DNA from 2 places in the Yersinia massiliensis genome. Region 2 is predicted to be linked to the other one. Evidence: predicted binding sites of a transcription regulator. Region 2 holds the regulator's gene; the other holds the start of a gene.

Region 1 (9,326 bases), 1.4 Mb from region 2:
TACCAAAATCAAGGCGGTGGACGAGGGTACAACCGGGGAATATCTGCACAAGCCGATGATGCACTGAATCGAGATTTTGCGGGTTTTTCCCTGAGAGGCTGAGCAGTCCAGCGGGTTTATTGATAAGAACCAGATGATCATCCTGATAGAGCGTCTCTATTTGCTCATGGCACGGCGGGGCGATAAAAGTATCGAAAATCTTAGACATCAGACTGCTCGGATGGAGATTGGCAGCGGATAATAACGAATTTTAAGCCAACTGGCGAATCTGGCTGTTTGTCCAATAAAGTGACTGATAGCAATCTGCCAACGTATAACCGCAGTGACATTTTATCGTGATGCTTTGTGAATTATTCTGGGGAGAGGTGAGCGAAAGATGACAAAACAATCAGGATATTAGAATGCCCCCGATGTTTGGAATGACCGATACCCGTTAGGCCTGATAAGTCTGTTGCCAGCCGAAGCTGCCCGAGGCCATTGTGGAACTGGCAGCTTAGTGCCAAGAGCGGACTTTTAGTATTCAATTAAATTGTCATGCCGTAGCCAATTTGTGTCGATCACTTCAAAGCTACATATAGTTCGTCCTGAACGTGTCCCATAGCCGTTTAAGGACTGTCAAATTAAGTGGGGGACGAGGTTTGGCAATATGTGTTCCATCAAACGTTTTAGCACCAAACCATGATCAGTCCTCAGAAAAATGCACAGTAAGGGAATCCAGATTAATAGCCATTTTGCCTGAATCTAACAGGCGATGTAAGCAGGCAATCACAAGTAAACCATTGTTCCCGAACATTATGATTAACGGATTGCTGATAACTCGGGCTCCAGCAAAAGACTCATATCAAAACCAGTTATCCGAAAACCAAACTCTTTATATAATTTTAAAGCCCTTTGGTTGTCCGGTGATACTCTTAGCTCCACCTCATACGCACCCTGACTAGTCAACTCATTCAGGAACGCACGGATAAAATCCCTGCCCATACCCTTACCCTGAAATTCTGGGATAAGTATTATATCTGATAAAAAAGCTGAGTTATCTTCCAAGCTGAACCACAGATATCCCGCAGCCTGGCCGTCATGTTCATAAGTTCTAAAGTGGTTATTTGGAGTATTGATACCCGCTGGCAAAGCTGTTTTAAATGATTTCGACGTCTCTACTTGGGCTTTTTTACGGCTGTACCGATGATTTGTGATCAGGTCTTCAACATAGTCATTTAAAGAGAGGTCCGCCCAGAGGTCAAACTCGTCGCAACGCATGGGCCTATAAATTGACTTAAGGATTTTTGATTGTTTTGTTTTCAATCTACTGTCTCACTCTTAATAATAACGCATACTCAGCACTTCTCTACCGACTTAGCCATCGATCCACTATGAAAAACTGTATCTTATAGCTTTGCCAACTTAACGTAATCTTGCTGACGCCGAAGTCTGCTCCTCGCTCTGAGCAGACATTACTGAGTCCGCACAGCATTGACTAAAAGGGAACGGGTCAGAGTATCTTTATTGCGCAGCTAAATGCACAACTATAATTAAAACGGTTGTTCTTTTAAATGGATGAAATTATGAGTTCACTCAACATGCATTTCAACATTCTAGCCGGCTACAACGCCTGGGCGAATGAACGGTTATATTCCAGCGTTGGAAAGATTGGAGAAGATGCTTACCGTAAAAACTGCGGCGCTTTTTTTGGGTCTATCGAGGCGACGCTGAATCACATGCTAGTGACGGACAGGATATGGAGACATCGTTTAAACGCATTACCTGAAACAGGGTATCGGCTGGACCAGATACTGTTCAACAGTGATTTTCCCAGTCTGGAAATGGCGCGAAGAGAAGAAGATAAAAAGATCGTTGGTTTTATCATGGGATTATCAGAAACCGATTTAGCTGGCATAGTCTCCTACCGGCGGGCTTCAACACCAGAACTTAAGCAGCAGGTAATCTGGTCTGCTCTGGCTCACTGGTTTAATCATCAAACCCATCACAGAGGGCAGGTCCATGCAATGTTGACCCGCGTATCCGGGGAGGCACCCGAACTGGACTTGCTGATATATCAAAGGCAGCTAAACGATAAATATTAGCTTGGCGATTGACCTGCTCCCTGCCGATCAGTATACCGTGATGGTAGTATTGTTTTGCCAACTTCCGCTCTTCGCTCACAGCAGACCTTCATCTCCAAAATCTTGTCCGCCTCGTTCCAAAAACGGATGTTATGGATGGCTCAATTTAGATAAGTTCACCCGCTCGTATATCGATCCCTATATTCAATTTTACTTGCTCCACTCAGTGAATTTTTATCGTTCGCGAAAGTTTTGTTTTCATGAAACTTACATATTTCGGTGCAGACCGAAGTATCAGACTTTCGTTGGTAATAAACTCATTGGAAATTAACAAAGGAGCTGATCAATGATTGCAGTTATTTTCGAGGCAGAAGCATTACCCGAAGCGCAGGAGCGATATTTTCAGCTTGCTTCTGAGCTCAAGCCACTATTGTTAGACACCCCGGGATTTATTTCTATTGAGCGATTCCAGAGTCTGAGTACCCCGGGGAAATTGCTTTCTTTGTCATGGTGGGAGGATGAGAGCTCTGTGGCTGGATGGAAGCAGAATGTTATGCATCTGGCTGCACAGAAAGAAGGTAAACAGTCGATTTTTTCTTTTTACAGAATCCGTGTTGCAAGCGTATTTCGCGACTACTCTTCTGATAAGGAAGCACATCATCATGTTTAATATTCACGTCATTCTCAGTAATACCCCAGGGGCGCTTGGATCACTTGGCAGCGTGTTGGGCAAAAACGGCGTCGGTCTTGAAGGAGGCGGTGTATTTTCAACATCCGAAACAGCACATGCGAATTTTCTGGTTCAGGACGGCGAAAAAGCCCGCAAGGTTCTCACTGAGGCTGGTTTTGACGTCCATAAAGTGTGCCGCCCAGTGATAAGAAAGTTACCTCAGGAACGTCCGGGAGAGTTGGGGGAGATAGCTGAAACAATTGCCAGGAATGGTATCAACATTCTGGTACAGTACAGCGACCACAGTAACCGACTCATTCTGCTGACGGATGATGATACTCATGCAGCTGAAGTGACGCGAAAATGGGCATTACCCTCTGAATGAACTTTCTGAAAACCGAATATGACAGTGAGTCGGATGACTCTCTCGAAAAATCGATGTCTTTGATTGCTTCTGCCATAGCTGATCCGTCAAGGGTCAGTATTCTGTGTGCCCTGATGGATGGACGCGCGTGGACAGCAACTGAACTCAGTGCGGTGGCAGACATTGCCCCATCCACGACCAGCGGGCACCTTTCCCGACTTCTGAACAACGGGCTGGTTGTGTGCCTGACTCAGGGACGCCACCGCTATTACAGCCTCGCAGGTCATCATATTGCCGCATTGCTGGAAAATCTGATGGGGGTTTCCATGCATACCTTCAAATCCCCTACGACCCGAACGCCGACACATTTACGATTCGCTCGCACTTGTTATGACCATCTGGCAGGAGAACTTGCTGTCAGTATTTACGAGTTTATGTTGCAGGAACGATGGCTTGAGGCTGGGGGCAGTGCACTGACGCAAGCCGGAAAATCCCATTTTCAGCGCATCGGTGTAGTTCTTAACCCGCGACCACGACGCAAATCCTGTTGTGCCTGCCTCGACTGGAGCGAAAGACGTTTCCATCTGGGGGGAGAAGCAGGCTCAGCGCTGATGACGTTTTTTTTACAAAAAGAATGGATAACCTGCACACAGGGATATCGCGAAGTGAACCTAACCTCGAGTGGCATAATTGCCATATATCGCCTGTTCGATTTGAATATGGGCTGAACTCAGATGTTTTAGCATTAATTTTTTAGAATTTCAGTGAGGCCTAATGCTCCCTGTATACCTGATGGCAATAAGTCCGCTCCACGCACTAAGCTGCCTGAGGCATTTGCGGAACGGGCAGTTTCGTGCCAGAAACAGACATCATCGGACCACGAAACAGGGCCTTTTAGTCATGTAATGCGTCTATATTACTGGACATTATTGCAGTAAGGTTCTGAGTAATCTTTTCTATGGGCCAATCCCACCACGCCAGTTTTTCTAGCGTTGCTATCGTTTCATCAGTAAATCGTTTCTTAATCACTTTGGCAGGATTGCCACCAACAACCGCATATGCAGGTACATCAGAAGTCACCACCGCACGTGAAGAGATTATCGCCCCATTACCGATCTTTACGCCGGGCATAATCAGCGCTTTATACCCGATCCACACATCATTGCCGATTATAGTATCGCCTTTGTAGGGCAAATCACCGGCTTGGGGCATGGACTTTTCCCATCCATTCCCGAAAATATAAAACGGGAAAGTAGAGAAGCCAGAAAGTTTATGGTTTGCCCCGTTCATAATGAACTGGACGCCTCTTGCGATGGCGCAAAACTTACCGATAATCAGCTTGTCACCAATAAAAGGGAAATGATAGAGAACGTTGCGCTCGAAGTTTTCTGAGTCCTCTGGGTCGTCGTAATAAGTAAAATCACCCACTATGATGTTTGGATTTGTCACCGTATTTTTGACAAAACAAACCTGAGGAAATCCCTTCATTGGATGTTTATTGGATGGATCGGGTCCGTACATACTCCCTCCCGCTATGAAGGATGCTAATTTTTGAAGGCTAACACATCGTAATGTCAGTAGCCCTGTCCATTACTCTATTTCTTTAGGCCCAATTTGACTGCCAGTCGATGAAGATTACCCGGATCTAATTCAAGCTTTCTTGCCGCCTTAGCCCACACCTGATCACAGTCTACATAGACCTGTTGGATATAATCGTATTGAAATTTACGCGTCGCCTCGCTGAGATTCATCGCTGGTGTTGCTACCAAAGTTTTGATTGGTTCTGCATGAACAGCGCTCTCATTTTCAAACTGGAAATGTTGCGAAAGCAAAATAACTTTACCGTTGCGTGATTCGGCCTGCGCGATGATAACGGCACGATATATGGCATGTTCAAGCTCGCGCACATTTCCCGGCCAACTGGCGGCTTGCAGCATAGCGCGGCAGTCAGAACTCAGCGCAATGCTTATCAGACTGAATTTGACCCGACACTTTTCACAGAAATAGCCAGCCAGCAGCACAATATCCTCCCGACGCTCATTCAGCGACGGGACGAACAACGGGAAGACACTAAGGCGATGATAAAGATCAGCCCTGAATTTGCCATCGGTCACCGCTTTACGCATATCAAGGTTGGTTGCGGCGATAATGCGCACATCAACGGTAAGCGGCTTATCTTCCCCCACCCGCTGCAGATCGCCATACTGCAACACACGTAAAAGCTTGGCCTGCAGCGAAAGCGGCAATTCTCCGATCTCGTCAAGAAACAGCGTTCCTTTATCCGCCAACTCGAATTTTCCTCGCCGATCGTGAATGGCGCCGGTGAACGCACCTTTGACATGGCCAAACAGCTCGCTTTCCGCCACGCTTTCCGGCAGGGCTGCACAGTTCAGATAAATCAGCGGTCGCGCTGAGCGATGCGATTGTCGGTGAATAGCCAGAGCGATAAGCTCTTTACCAGTGCCTGTTTCCCCCATTATCAAGACGCTGAGATCGCAGGGCGCAACAACACCAATCTCTTTTTTGAGGTGCGCTAACGCTGCTGAATCACCAATAATTTCAACCTCTTCATTCTCTTCCGGTCGGCGAGGTGACGGTATAAAAGATGAGGCTGGTTTCTCTAAACGCTCCATCAGCAAGGCATTATTCAATGCACCCGCAGTCAGGCTCGCCAGCACCCGTAATTCTTCATCACTGTACTCATCGAACTGAGTGGCATTCATGCCATCCAGCGTCAGAGCGCCGATCAGCGTTTGCCCGACAAAAAGGGGGATGCCGACGCAGGCGTGAACGTGCAAATCGCCTTGATCGGGAATCAATCCATCATAGGGATCCGGTAAATCGCTGTCGGCAGGAAAGCGCACCACATCGCCAGCGCGCGCGATGGCTTCAAGCCGTGGATGAACATCAAGATTGAATCGACGTCCCATCACATCCGGCGCCAAGCCAGCGGTGGCCAGTGGCCGAAATTGCAGATTTTCGTAGCGTAACAGTGCGGTGGCGTCACAGTTTAGCGCGCTGTGGATGCTGTTAATCATCCGCATAAAACGATCGCGTCCGTTCACACCATTCTGAATATCGACGGCCAGTGCCGCCAGCGTTTCAACAGAAAGAGCCATATTGTCACCCGCACATGAATTGTCTTAATGACAAAGGTAGGCATTGTGTTTAACACAATAGAGAATTTTCCGCTAGAGGCAAATCAACGCGTTAACAAATGGCACGGAATATGCCAAATCTGGTTAGATAATTTTGCGAAGGAATATGACGATGCCAGATAGATTCAAGCAAGCCAATGCTAACTTATCTCTTGATAGTCAAAAAAACAATGACGCTGTCAAAAATACATTATACCTAATAGTCATAATGACAATTTCATTTTATCAATTTTAATGAAAAACCTTTGTAATCAATTGATTGAAAAGTTGGCATGCCATTTGTATTAAACCTAGCATGAGCATTATTTTTTTAATTCTTTTCTGAGGTATAAGAATGGCTATTTTAGTAAAAAACAATATTCATTGGGTTGGCCAACGTGATTGGGAAGTGCGTGACTTCCACGGCACCGAATACAAAACACTGCGTGGCAGCAGTTACAATAGCTATCTCATTCGTGAAGAGAAAAATGTCCTGATCGACACCGTTGATCATAAATTCAGCCGCGAGTTTGTGCAGAACTTGCGTAGCGAAATAAACCTGGCCGATATCGATTACATCATTATTAACCACGCGGAAGAAGACCATGCAGGCGCACTGACTGAGCTGATGTCCTACATCCCGGACACACCAATTTACTGTACCGCTAACGCCATCGATTCCATCACCGGCCACCATCATCACCCTGAGTGGAACTTCAACGTGGTGAAAACCGGTGACAGTTTGGACATTGGTAATGGGAAACAACTGATCTTCGTTGAAACCCCAATGCTGCACTGGCCGGACAGTATGATGACCTATATGACTGGCGATGCCGTGCTGTTCAGTAACGATGCTTTCGGTCAGCACTATTGCGATGAACGCCTGTTCAATGATGAAGTAGATCAAACCGAGTTGTTCGAACAATGCCAGCGCTACTACGCCAACATTCTGACTCCGTTCAGCCGTCTGGTAACACCGAAAATCACTGAGATCCTCGGTTTCAACCTGCCGGTGGATATGATTGCCACCTCACACGGTGTGGTATGGCGTGATAACCCGACTCAGATTGTCGAAATGTATCTGAAATGGGCGGCAGACTATCAGGAAGACCGCATCACTATTTTCTACGACACCATGTCAAACAACACCCGGATGATGGCAGACGCCATTGGCCAGGGGATTAACGAAGTTGACCCAAGTGTGGCGGTAAAAATCTTTAACGTCGCCCGTAGTGACAAAAATGACATTCTGACTAACGTCTTCCGTTCTAAAGGCGTACTGGTCGGCACATCCACCATGAACAACGTGATGATGCCAAAAATTGCCGGTCTGGTTGAAGAGATGACCGGCATGCGTTTCCGTAATAAACGTGCCAGCGCATTTGGTTCTCACGGCTGGAGCGGCGGTGCGGTAGACCGCCTTTCTACCCGCTTGCAGGATGCTGGTTTTGAAATGTCGCTGAGCCTGAAAGCTAAATGGCGCCCAGATCTCGATGCGTTGGAAATCTGTCGTCAGCATGGCCGTGAAATCGCACGCCAGTGGGCGTTGACGCCATTGGTTTCAGCGACTGCCACCGCACCACTGACAGCAAATGTTGAAGAAATGAAAACCTGTGTGGACTTAGGCCCATCTATGCAATGCAGCGTTTGCCAGTGGATTTATGATCCGCAAACCGGTGAACCAATGCAGGAAGTTGCACCTGGCACCCCTTGGAGTGAAGTACCAGAAACCTTCCTATGTCCGGAATGCTCTCTCGGTAAAGACGTGTTTGACGTACTGGCAACGGAGGCAAAATGAGCCACGGTATTGTCATTATCGGTTCTGGTTTTGCGGCCCGCCAACTGGTAAAAAATATCCGTAAACATGACGCACAGGTTCCTGTGCGTATGATTGCCGCCGATAGCATGGATGAATACAACAAGCCCGAACTCAGCCATGTTATTAGCCTGAATCAGCGTGCAGACGACCTCACTCGTCAGCGTGCTGGGATGTTTGCCGAGCAGTTCAATTTAAAGCTCAATGCCAATAGCTGGGTGTCGGATATTGATACTCGCGAGCGCTTGGTTAAATGTGGCAACCAGCAATGGCAGTACGACAAACTGGTTCTGGCAACCGGATCAAGTGCACTGCTGCCTCCGATTCCTGGAAAAGAACTGATGCTGACGCTCAACAGCCAGCAAGAGTATCAGACCTGTGAATCGTCGCTGCGTGACGCCCACCGAGTGATGATTTTAGGTGGTGGCTTGATTGGTACTGAGCTTGCGATGGATTTTTGCCGCGCGGGTAAACAGGTCATTTTGGTCGATAACGCTTCCAGCCTGCTTGCTTCGCTGATGCCTGTAGAAGTCAGCAGCCGCCTTCAGCATCGCCTGAATCAAATGGGTGTCGAGTTGCTGTTTAATCAACATCTTGAATCACTGTCTAAAACGCCTCAGGGCATTAATGCCGCGCTTAGTCATGGGCGAGTAGTTGGTGTTGATGCAGTTGTCGCGGCTATCGGCCTGCGTCCTAATATTGGGCTTGCACAACACGCCGGGCTTGAGGTGAATCGCGGTATTCAGGTCAATCGCCAGTTGCAAACCTCAGACGCAAATATTTATGCGCTAGGGGACTGTGCTGAAATTGACGGTAAAGTGCTGCCGTTCCTGCAACCTATTCAGTTTAGCGCCATGACGCTGGCTAAAAATCTGTTGGGTGCAACCGATGACATTGTGCTTCCCGCCATGTTGGTGAAAGTGAAAACACCTGAGCTGCCATTGCATCTCGCGGGTGAAACCCAGCGCGGTGATTTGAGCTGGCAAATCTTTGCCGAACCGCAGGGGTTGATTGCCAAAGGGTATGATGAGGCGCAGCAGTTGAGGGCATTCATTGTCAGTGAAGCGCATATGAAACTGGCATTTGGATTGTTGCGGGAGTTGCAGCTCTTCTGAGTCATCACAATACGAAAGCTGGTGTTTACGGCCGCCTGTCTGTCATGCAAGGTGCGGTTAAGTATTTTGGCTTCTCTGATGCTGAAAGTACGACAGCAAATCTGGAACTGGTTATTGAGGCGGGTCACTTTGGTATCAGCCCTCCGGAAAAATGGCATCGAATC
Region 2 (9,326 bases):
GGCGATTTCTGTTTGCGTGGCCGCTGGGCCGATCAACATGCCGTAGCCCCCTGCACCATGCACTTCTTTCACCACCATTTGATCCAAATTAGCCAATACATAAGAGAGATCAGCCGGTTGGCGGCATTGCCATGTGGGTACGTTCGCCAGAATAGGATCTTCTGCGAGGTAAAAACGGATCATATCCGGCACATAGGGGTAGATAGATTTATCATCTGCCACGCCAGTGCCAATGGCGTTAGCCAGCACCACGCCCCCTGCGCGATAAACCGACAGCAATCCGGGGACACCTAACATGGAGTCAGGGCGGAAAGCCAGCGGGTCGAGGAAGGCGTCGTCCACTCGTCGATAGATAACATCAATCTTGCAAGGGCCAGCAGTCGTCCGCATAAAGACTGCGCCTTCTTTGACGAACAGATCGGCGCTTTCCACCAACTCAACCCCCATTTGTTGCGCCAGAAAACTGTGCTCAAAGTAGGCACTGTTTAAGCGACCAGGGGTCAACACCACCACGGTAGGGTCATTGATGGGTGTACTTTCACGCAGCGTTTGTAGCAGATGAGAAGGGTAGCGTTCCACCGGTGCAATGCGTTGTTCCGCAAAGAGTTCTGGGTAGAGCCGCATCATCATTTTGCGGTTTTCCAGCATGTAAGAGACGCCGGATGGCGTGCGTAGATTGTCTTCCAGCACATAATAGAGGCCGTCACTATTACGAACCATATCGACGCCAATAATATGTGCGTAGATATTTTGGTGCAGATTGACCCCTTGCATGCAGGGCTGATATTGATCATTGGCGAGCACTTGCTCTGCCGGAATGATCCCTGCTTTGAGGATATGTTGGTCGTGGTAAATATCATGGAGAAACGCATTCAGCGCTTGTACACGCTGGCGAATGCCTCGATCTAACATCTGCCATTCACTGGCGGGGATAATGCGCGGCACGCTGTCGAACGGGATTAACCGCTCCGCACCGTCATCGTCGCCATACACGTTAAAGGTAATACCCACCCGATGAAACAGCAGTGCAGCTTCTTCACGCTTGCGCGCAATCGTCAGCTGATCGGCCTGTTGTAACCATTGCCAGTAGGCGTCGTAATGGCTGCGGTGTTGTCCCTGCGCCAGTAACATTTCATCGAAAAATCGTGATGCGGAAAGGTCGATGTTCAGCATTATCACCTCGCTAACAGAACAGGCTGTAGTGGGGATCAGGCATAAACTGTGCCAGCTCGCCAAATAGGCAAAATAAGGGGGGTTAGTACAAATTTAGCACTATTAGGGTGCAATTGGTGAGCAGGGTGCTTTATTTATGGGCAGAAAATGAGGACATCAGCAGGGTGATGGTCTGCGATAGCGCATCCGGAAAGAGGGGCGATATTGACGCATGAGAACAAGAACGGCTGGCAATCACCAGCCGTATTCGCAATGACATCAGAATTAACGACGTACTGCGATAGCTTCGATTTCGATTTTGACGTCTTTTGGCAGACGAGCGACTTCAACACAAGAGCGCGCAGGGAATGGCGCATTGTGCTCATTAAAGAACGCTTCGTAAGTGGCATTAACGGTGCTGAAATCATTTAGATCTTTCACGAATACCGTGGTTTTCACGATATCGGCAACTTTCAGGCCCGCAGCTTCAACGATGGCTTTGACGTTTTCTAGCGACTGACGAGCTTGTGCAGAAACATCGTCGGCCACTAGACCGGTTTTAGGATCAACGGGGATCTGGCCGGAAGTCAGGATCATGCTGCCAAGGTCAACGCCTTGGACGTAAGGGCCGATAGCGGCAGGGGCTTGTTCAGTGCTGATAATGCGTGACATGTAGACTCCTGATTTATGTAATGCGGAAAAGAGGTCCCCTTCATCTTTCGCTAACAGGCACGTAAACGGCCTGATGAGATCAATGGGATATTATTATCTCTGCCATTATAAAGCTGGGATGAATAACGGCAACCGGCGCGAACTCAGTTTGCTGCGGGTTGCCGTGCTAATTCGTTTACAGTGCTTAATCTGCTTGCAACACGACCTGATGATCGAACTCTTTCTCGCAATATTGGCATTTCAGGTGAATTTCACCCTGACTGGCTTTCACTTTGAAGCTGGAGTCGACCGGTTCATTGTGGCTAATGCAGTTGCTGTTTGGGCAGGTGAGAACGCCGTCTATCCGCTCTGGCAGGCTCAGCGTCAATTTCTTCACTACTTCGTAGTTATCGATGCGGTTGACGGTGGCATCTGGCGCATACATCGCCAATTGGTTGGCTTGCTGTTCGGTCAGGAAGGTATTTTCTATCTTAATCAGGTCTTTACGGCCTGAACGCTTAGAGGGCAGATTTAAGCCGATAGTAATACGTTGGTCTGTGGCGGTCAGTTTGAACAGCGACAATAATTTGAAGCCGATTTGCGCCGGAATATGGTCAATCACGGTGCCGCATTTGATCGCTTCAACCTGTAGTTTGTAATCTTGAGTCATGTTCAATCCTCCCTCAAAGAGCCAATTCAGCGTTTAACACCAGAGCCAGCAGCGCCTGACGTGCGAAAATCCCGTTACCTGCTTGTTGGAAATAGTAGGCATAAGGCGTTTTATCGACATCGGTAGTGATTTCATCAATCCGCGGCAGGGGATGCAGGACTTTGAGATTATCGCGTGCGCCATTCAAATCCGACGCGCGTAGAACAAATTGCGCTTTGACATTGGCATATTCTGACGGATCAAGGCGCTCTTTTTGTACACGGGTCATGTAGAGAATATCCAGATTGGCGACCACTTCTTCGATGCTTTCATGCAGGCTGTATTCAATTCCTTTTTCATCCAGCATTTGCAGGATGTAAGCAGGCATTGCCAGTGCATCGGGGGCGATAAAGAAGAAGCGATTGCCATCGAATTTGGCCAGCGCTTGCGTCAGTGAATGCACGGTGCGGCCATATTTTAGGTCACCGACCATGGCAATATTGATGTTATCCAGCCGCCCTTGGGTTTCCTGAATGGTGAATAAGTCGAGTAACGTTTGTGTTGGGTGTTGATTTGCTCCGTCACCTGCATTGACCACGGGGACATTGCCGGAGAACTGTGCTGCCAAGCGGGCCGCGCCTTCCTGTGGATGGCGCATCACGATGGCATCGACATAGGTGCTGATGACCGACATGGTATCTGCGAGTGTCTCGCCTTTTTTGCCCAGCGAGGTGTTGCTGCTGTCAGAGAAACCGACCACCGATGCACCCAACCGATGAATCGAGGTTTCAAATGACAAGCGGGTGCGGGTCGAAGCTTCGAAAAAGCAACTGGCGATCACTTTGTGTTTTAACAGCTCAGGTTGCGGACGACTTTTTAGGCTGGCGGCGGTGCGCAATACCAGTTCCAGTTCATCGCGACATAAGTCGTTAATTGAGATGATGTGCTTGTGATACAACGGGTTGGCCATTTTCGCTCTCCTGTGTGACTGCCCGTGGTCGCGGGCTACCCTGGTGTTTTTATACCCGTTATCTTTTTATTGGCAGATTGGGTATGCTCAGTTTTTACGCAGTAATGTTAAATTCAGTGCCGATCGGCAGACAAAAAAAAGCCCCTCAATGAGGGGCCTTACGGGATCGGTTTAGCAACGGGAGAGACCAAGGCACTTGGCTGCCTGCTGGCTGGTCATTTTCAACAAAATGACGATGTAGAGCGAAATCTAAGCAGCTTTTCATCATATCTCCCGGCAAATTGTGGCGAATTATACTCGCGTGATTTTTCTCTGCAAGGGGTAAAAGCCGCATTTTTTATGATTAGCAAACGATTACTTTTTTGTTGATATTCGATTCGATTAGGTGATCGGTTCGGTTGACATGAGATCGGCGATCACCTTGGCTCTGATGCCTCAACCGCCAATGGGTCACAAGCGCGTGACCCCTTGGAACCCTGCGCTTGCGCACGTATCGCTTGTCCACTGCGTGGATTCCCTCACTCATCGTTTCGGCTGACGGACGGCTTTACGCGGGTCCCTCCGCGCGACGCCTAAAACGGGCGTCCTGCCCGTTTTCCTTGCCTTCTCTCTTCACTCGGCAGCTCAAATGTGCTTTTAAACTTCAAAATCAAAACCATGGTTTTTAGGTCTTGGGTCTTGGGTCTTGGGTCTTGGGTCTTGGATCTTGGATTGTGAATTGTGGGTTTTGACCTTGAGCGCAATCAGGAATATTGCCGACAAAGATTGCAGGCCGAATGAGCCGCATGGACGCGGCGAAAGGGGCTGTCGAGCTGGGAGCGAGTCAGCGCCGGTTCGATAAGCCGGCAAGCTGTAGGAGGGAATGGCGAAGCCACAATATTTCGCGCAAAGGCGCGGGTGTTGGGCCGCCGCCCTGCGGCCCGACTCGGTTGAGGCGACACAGATAAAGTGACCACCGAACGAATATCAACCGAAACCAGATCCAGTCCTCAACCAAACCAGATCCAGCCCTCAACAGAAACCAGATCCGATCCTTAACCCCGTGTGCCCCCTAATCCTCATCAAACCCCGAATTAAACAACTCAATCACCGCAGCCAGTGCTTGAATCTCATCAGGGCCGGTCGCTTCGACTTCAATCTGACGGCCTTTGGCTGAATCTAGCATCAGCAGTGCAATCACACTGCTGGCTTCAGCTTCGGTCCCACTGTCATTACGTAACATCACTTCTGCATCAAAACTCTGAACCAATTCGAACAACTTCATCGCGGGTCTGGCGTGCATCCCCAACTTGTTCTTGATTTCAACAGTCTGTTTGATGGTCATTATTTACGTTTTTCCAGAGTGCGGTGACGTGATTGCACATTCTTGCCACGCGCGCGGAAATAATCAGCCAATTGTTCAGCAACATAGACTGAGCGGTGCTTACCGCCAGTACAACCAATGGCTACCGTGAGATAACTGCGATTATTGGTTTCCAGCATCGGCAGCCATTGTTCTAAGTAGCTACGCGTCTGGTAAACAAAGTTATGCACTTCGGTGTGGCGATCAAGGAAGGAGATAACCGGCTTATCCAAACCGGTCATTGGGCGTAATTTTGGATCCCAATGTGGGTTTGGTAGGAAACGCACGTCGAAGACGTAATCAGCGTCAATGGGAATGCCGTGCTTAAAGCCAAAGGACTCAAACACCATCGTCAGCTCACGCTCGCGTTTACCCAATAGGCGAGTACGCAGCATTTCAGCTAACTCATGCACTGACATTTCTGAGGTATCGATAATCAGATCCGCCCGTGAGCGCAAAGGCTCCAGCAGATCACTCTCTTCATCGATAGCACTTTCTAATGATAGGTTTTTAGTCGACAGCGGGTGCAGACGACGGGTATCACTGTAGCGACGAATCAGGGTATTGCGGTCAGCATCTAAAAAAAGCAACTGCGGCGAAAAGCTGTCTGGCAACTGAGTCATGGCATGCTCAAATACCTCAGGTGATTCAGGCATATTGCGCACGTCTATACTTACCGCAGCAGAAATATTTCTATCGGCAAGCGTGCTCGCCAATTGTGGTAGTAGAACCACAGGCAAGTTATCGACACAGTAAAAGCCCATATCTTCCAATGCGCGCAAAGCAACAGACTTCCCTGAACCGGAACGGCCGCTGACAATCATCAGCACCATGTGAGTGACTCCCCTTGGTATCTGTACCTATCATCTTTCAAGTTGCCAGTGTGTTGAGCACTTTCTGACAGCGAGAAATCTATTGGATATACATTAAGATTCTGTATTCCGGCTATATGAGCAGAACATGACAATTAAAACAGATAGCACTGATTACGCTGTCTCTGGCGGTAATTCGGTCATGATCTGATAAAGCTCGTCATCACTTTGTGCTGCGCGTAGGCGACGACATACTGTTTTATCAGCTAATCGCTTGGCCACTAAAGATAAAGTGTGTAAATGAGTTTTACATTGATCTGCCGGAACCAACAAGGCAAATAATAGATCAACAGGTTGATTATCAATAGCATCGAAGGCAATCGGTTGTTCCAAACGGAGAAATACGCCCACTGCACGCAGTGTGTCTTCCTCTAACTTGCCATGAGGTATCGCGATGCCACTGCCAATGCCTGTACTGCCCATACGTTCGCGGGTCAATACAGCATCGAAAACGACCTGTGAAGGCAAGTTAAGCTGTTTGGCAGCTAACTCGCTGATAATTTCCAAAGCCCGTTTTTTACTGGAGCAATGTACGGAGCTTTTGGTGCACTCGATATTTAATACCGAGCTTAATTGCAATGCTGGATCGTTGGTCATCTCATCTTTCACTTAAGCGCTGTTTTAAGCCTGACTCTACGGATAGTCGGTAGAGCCAGGCTATGTAGCGAGGGTAGAACCGCCGTTAGATAAACTAACGACTAGGATTCTTAATGTTGTTTCAATTTATCTTTATGCTTGTTCAACTGGCGAGCCAGCTTATCAACCAAAATATCAATAGCTGCGTACATGTCTTCCTGCTCTGAACTTGCGTGCAACTCGCCGCCATTCACATGTACCGTCGCTTCTGCAATTTGTTTAACTTTTTCGACACTTAAAACCACATACACCTGGTTAATGCGATCAAAATATTGCTCAAGTTTGGCAAATTTAGTGGTAACAAACTCGCGTAATGCATCGGTTATTTCGACATGAAGTCCGGTAATATTGAGCTGCATAGTGTCTTCCTTCTCAGTTCAGGTCAAACCAACTGTTTACGTTGATTTGACGGCGGGATGGATAACGACTCTCTGTACTTCGCGACGGTACGCCGTGCCACCATGATGCCTTGTTCGCACAAAAGCGTGGTCAGTTTACTGTCGCTAAGGGGTTTGGCAGGGTTTTCTGCCGCAACCAATTTTTTCACCAGTGCACGAATTGCTGTCGAAGAGGCTTCGCCCCCGCTCTCAGTATTGACGTGGCTGGAGAAGAAATATTTCAGCTCGAAAATCCCGCGAGGACTGTGCAGGAACTTTTGCGTCGTCACTCGAGAAATTGTCGATTCATGCATATCGACGGCTTGGGCGATATCCGCCAGCACCATGGGTTTCATAAATTCAGGCCCATTTTCAAAAAAGTCGACCTGCTGTTCTACGATACAACGTGCAACCTTGAGCAGTGTTTCATTGCGGCTTTCAAGGCTTTTTATCAACCATTTTGCTTCTTGCAGATTGCTGCGGATGAACTGCCCGTCGCTATCATTGCGGGTATTACTACCCATTGCAGCATAGTGTTGATTAATTTTTAGGCGTGGAATGCTATCGGCATTTAGCTCGACCGTCCATTTATCTTTGTCTTTATGGACCAAAACATCGGGAATAACATACTCAGATTCCCCTGTATTGATCGACTGGCCAGGGCGCGGATCCAGTGACTGGATCAGGGCTATCGCTCCCTTAAGTGTATCTTCTTTTAGCCGACTTAAACGGATCATTGTCCGGAAATCATGGTTACCTAGCAAATCCAGATAATTACTCACCACCAGACGCGCTTCGGCAAGATAGGGGGTGTCTTTGGCGTATTGCGAGAGTTGTACTAACAGACATTCGCGCAGGTTACGCGCCGCCACGCCGATAGGATCAAAGTGTTGGATCCGCTTGAGAACGGCCTCGACTTCGTCCAGTGCAATGTCTTCGCCCCCCATACTTTCCAGAATATCTTCCAGCGGGACGGTGAGATAGCCTGTTTCATCAACAGCATCGACAATTGAGGTCGCGATAGCTGCGTCCGTTTCAGAGAAGGGCGTGAGATCCACCTGCCACATAAGATAGTCTTGTAGCGTTTGGGTGGTTTCACCTTGATAGACGGGCAACTCATCATCGCTGTAATCATTGCCTGTGCCTGATGGCGTACCTGCGGTATAAATCTCATCCCAAGTGGCATCGAGAGGTAACTCTTCAGGCATATCGGCTTGTTCCAGCGCTTCGCGAGTATCAAGCGATTCACTGTCTACTGTTTCTTTGGTGTCTACCTCTTCATGAGGGTCAGTTTGCTCAAGCAGTGGGTTGCTCTCCAGCGCTAACTGAATCTCCTGCTGGAGTTCAAGTGTAGAAAGTTGCAACAGACGGATGGCCTGTTGAAGCTGTGGAGTCATTGCCAATTGTTGGCTGAACTTGAGTTGCAAACCTTGCTTCATAATGCGGTATCAATTTTCCTTTATGACTGGCGAAACGGCCTTGTTACGAGCATCGGTAGATGATTAGAGACGGAACTCTTCACCTAAATACACGCGTTTGACTTGTTCGTCAGCCAAAATTTCCTGTGGTGTGCCATGAGCGATTAAGTGGCCCTGGCTTACAATATAAGCCCGCTCACAAACGTCTAACGTTTCGCGCACGTTATGGTCGGTAATGAGTACACCCAAACCACTGTCGCGCAGATGCTCAATAATTTTTTTAATATCGATAACTGAAATGGGGTCAACACCCGCAAACGGTTCGTCCAGCAAAATAAACTTAGGATTTGCTGCCAGCGCACGGGCGATTTCCACACGGCGACGCTCACCACCAGACAGCGATTGCCCCAGATTGTCACGTAAATGCGTGATATGGAACTCTTCCATCAACTCGTCAGCCCGTTCTTGCCGCTGTTCAGTCGTCAGATCTTTACGGATTTCCAGCACCGCCATCAGGTTATTAAAAACACTTAAACGGCGGAAGATTGAGGCTTCCTGCGGTAAGTAGCCAATGCCGCGACGGGCGCGTTCATGGAGAGGCAAGAGGCTGATATCTTCATCATCAATCACAATACGCCCGGCGTCACGCTGGACAATGCCGACAACCATATAAAAGGTGGTGGTCTTACCCGCGCCGTTTGGCCCCAGCAGACCCACAATCTCACCTGACTTTACACTCAGGCTCACGTCTTCGACCACTTTACGGCCTTTGTACGCCTTAGCCAGCTTTTCTGCGATTAATGTTGCCATAAATGATTACTTACTCTTCTTTTGGCCTGACGCTGCTGGCCCTTTGTCTTGTAATTGGGACGGTAATAATACGGTTGTGACGCGATTGCCTTTATCACTGAAGGCTTCCATCTGCTGTTTTTTCACCAGATAAGTAATGCGGTCACCTTTGATATTACTATCAAGTTGCTCCAGATAAGCATTGCCAGTCAACACCACAAAATCATTCGCGACTTCATAGCGCAATTTTTGACCGTGGCCTTTGACGGGTTTACCGCTGTCTTGCATTTGGTAGAAGGTAACAGGATTGCCGTAGCCTTCGATGACCATTTTGCTTTGGTCACCGCCAGGGCGGGTGACAACCACTTTATCGGCCTTAATTTCAATGGTGCCTTGTTTGATAACGACATTGCCGGTAAAGGTGACGGTGTTCGCCTCCATATCCAACGCTTGCTTGGCAGAATCGACCA

The links. The regulator sigma-54, encoded in region 2, starts transcription at its own class of promoters, with help from an activator protein. The targets are predictions, from matches to a motif close to GTTGGCACANNTTTCGCTNT.
Positions count from the first base shown of each region.
Region 1: a site for sigma-54 is predicted at 6,519-6,538, ahead of norV (anaerobic nitric oxide reductase flavorubredoxin). Genes of this name have one in related genera too.

Region 1 is NZ_CP028487.1:1,863,155-1,872,480, forward strand. It holds gene DA391_RS08535 (RluA family pseudouridine synthase) at 1-208, opposite strand, end outside; gene DA391_RS08540 (GNAT family N-acetyltransferase) at 799-1,302, opposite strand; gene DA391_RS08545 (DinB family protein) at 1,563-2,081, shown strand; gene DA391_RS08550 (antibiotic biosynthesis monooxygenase family protein) at 2,407-2,730, shown strand; gene DA391_RS08555 (amino acid-binding protein) at 2,723-3,115, shown strand; gene DA391_RS08560 (ArsR/SmtB family transcription factor) at 3,112-3,822, shown strand; gene DA391_RS08565 (Vat family streptogramin A O-acetyltransferase) at 3,989-4,615, opposite strand; gene norR (nitric oxide reductase transcriptional regulator NorR) at 4,690-6,213, opposite strand; gene norV (anaerobic nitric oxide reductase flavorubredoxin) at 6,587-8,029, shown strand; gene norW (NADH:flavorubredoxin reductase NorW) at 8,026-9,162, shown strand; partial or broken gene DA391_RS08585 (DUF1971 domain-containing protein) at 9,153-9,326, shown strand.
Region 2 is NZ_CP028487.1:453,516-462,841, forward strand. It holds gene DA391_RS02030 (circularly permuted type 2 ATP-grasp protein) at 1-1,173, opposite strand, end outside; gene ridA (2-iminobutanoate/2-iminopropanoate deaminase) at 1,438-1,824, opposite strand; gene pyrI (aspartate carbamoyltransferase regulatory subunit) at 2,009-2,473, opposite strand; gene pyrB (aspartate carbamoyltransferase) at 2,487-3,422, opposite strand; gene npr (PTS phosphocarrier protein NPr) at 4,474-4,746, opposite strand; gene rapZ (RNase adapter RapZ) at 4,746-5,597, opposite strand; gene ptsN (PTS IIA-like nitrogen regulatory protein PtsN) at 5,751-6,233, opposite strand; gene hpf (ribosome hibernation promoting factor) at 6,344-6,631, opposite strand; gene rpoN (RNA polymerase factor sigma-54) at 6,655-8,088, opposite strand; gene lptB (LPS export ABC transporter ATP-binding protein) at 8,152-8,877, opposite strand; gene lptA (lipopolysaccharide ABC transporter substrate-binding protein LptA) at 8,884-9,326, opposite strand, start outside.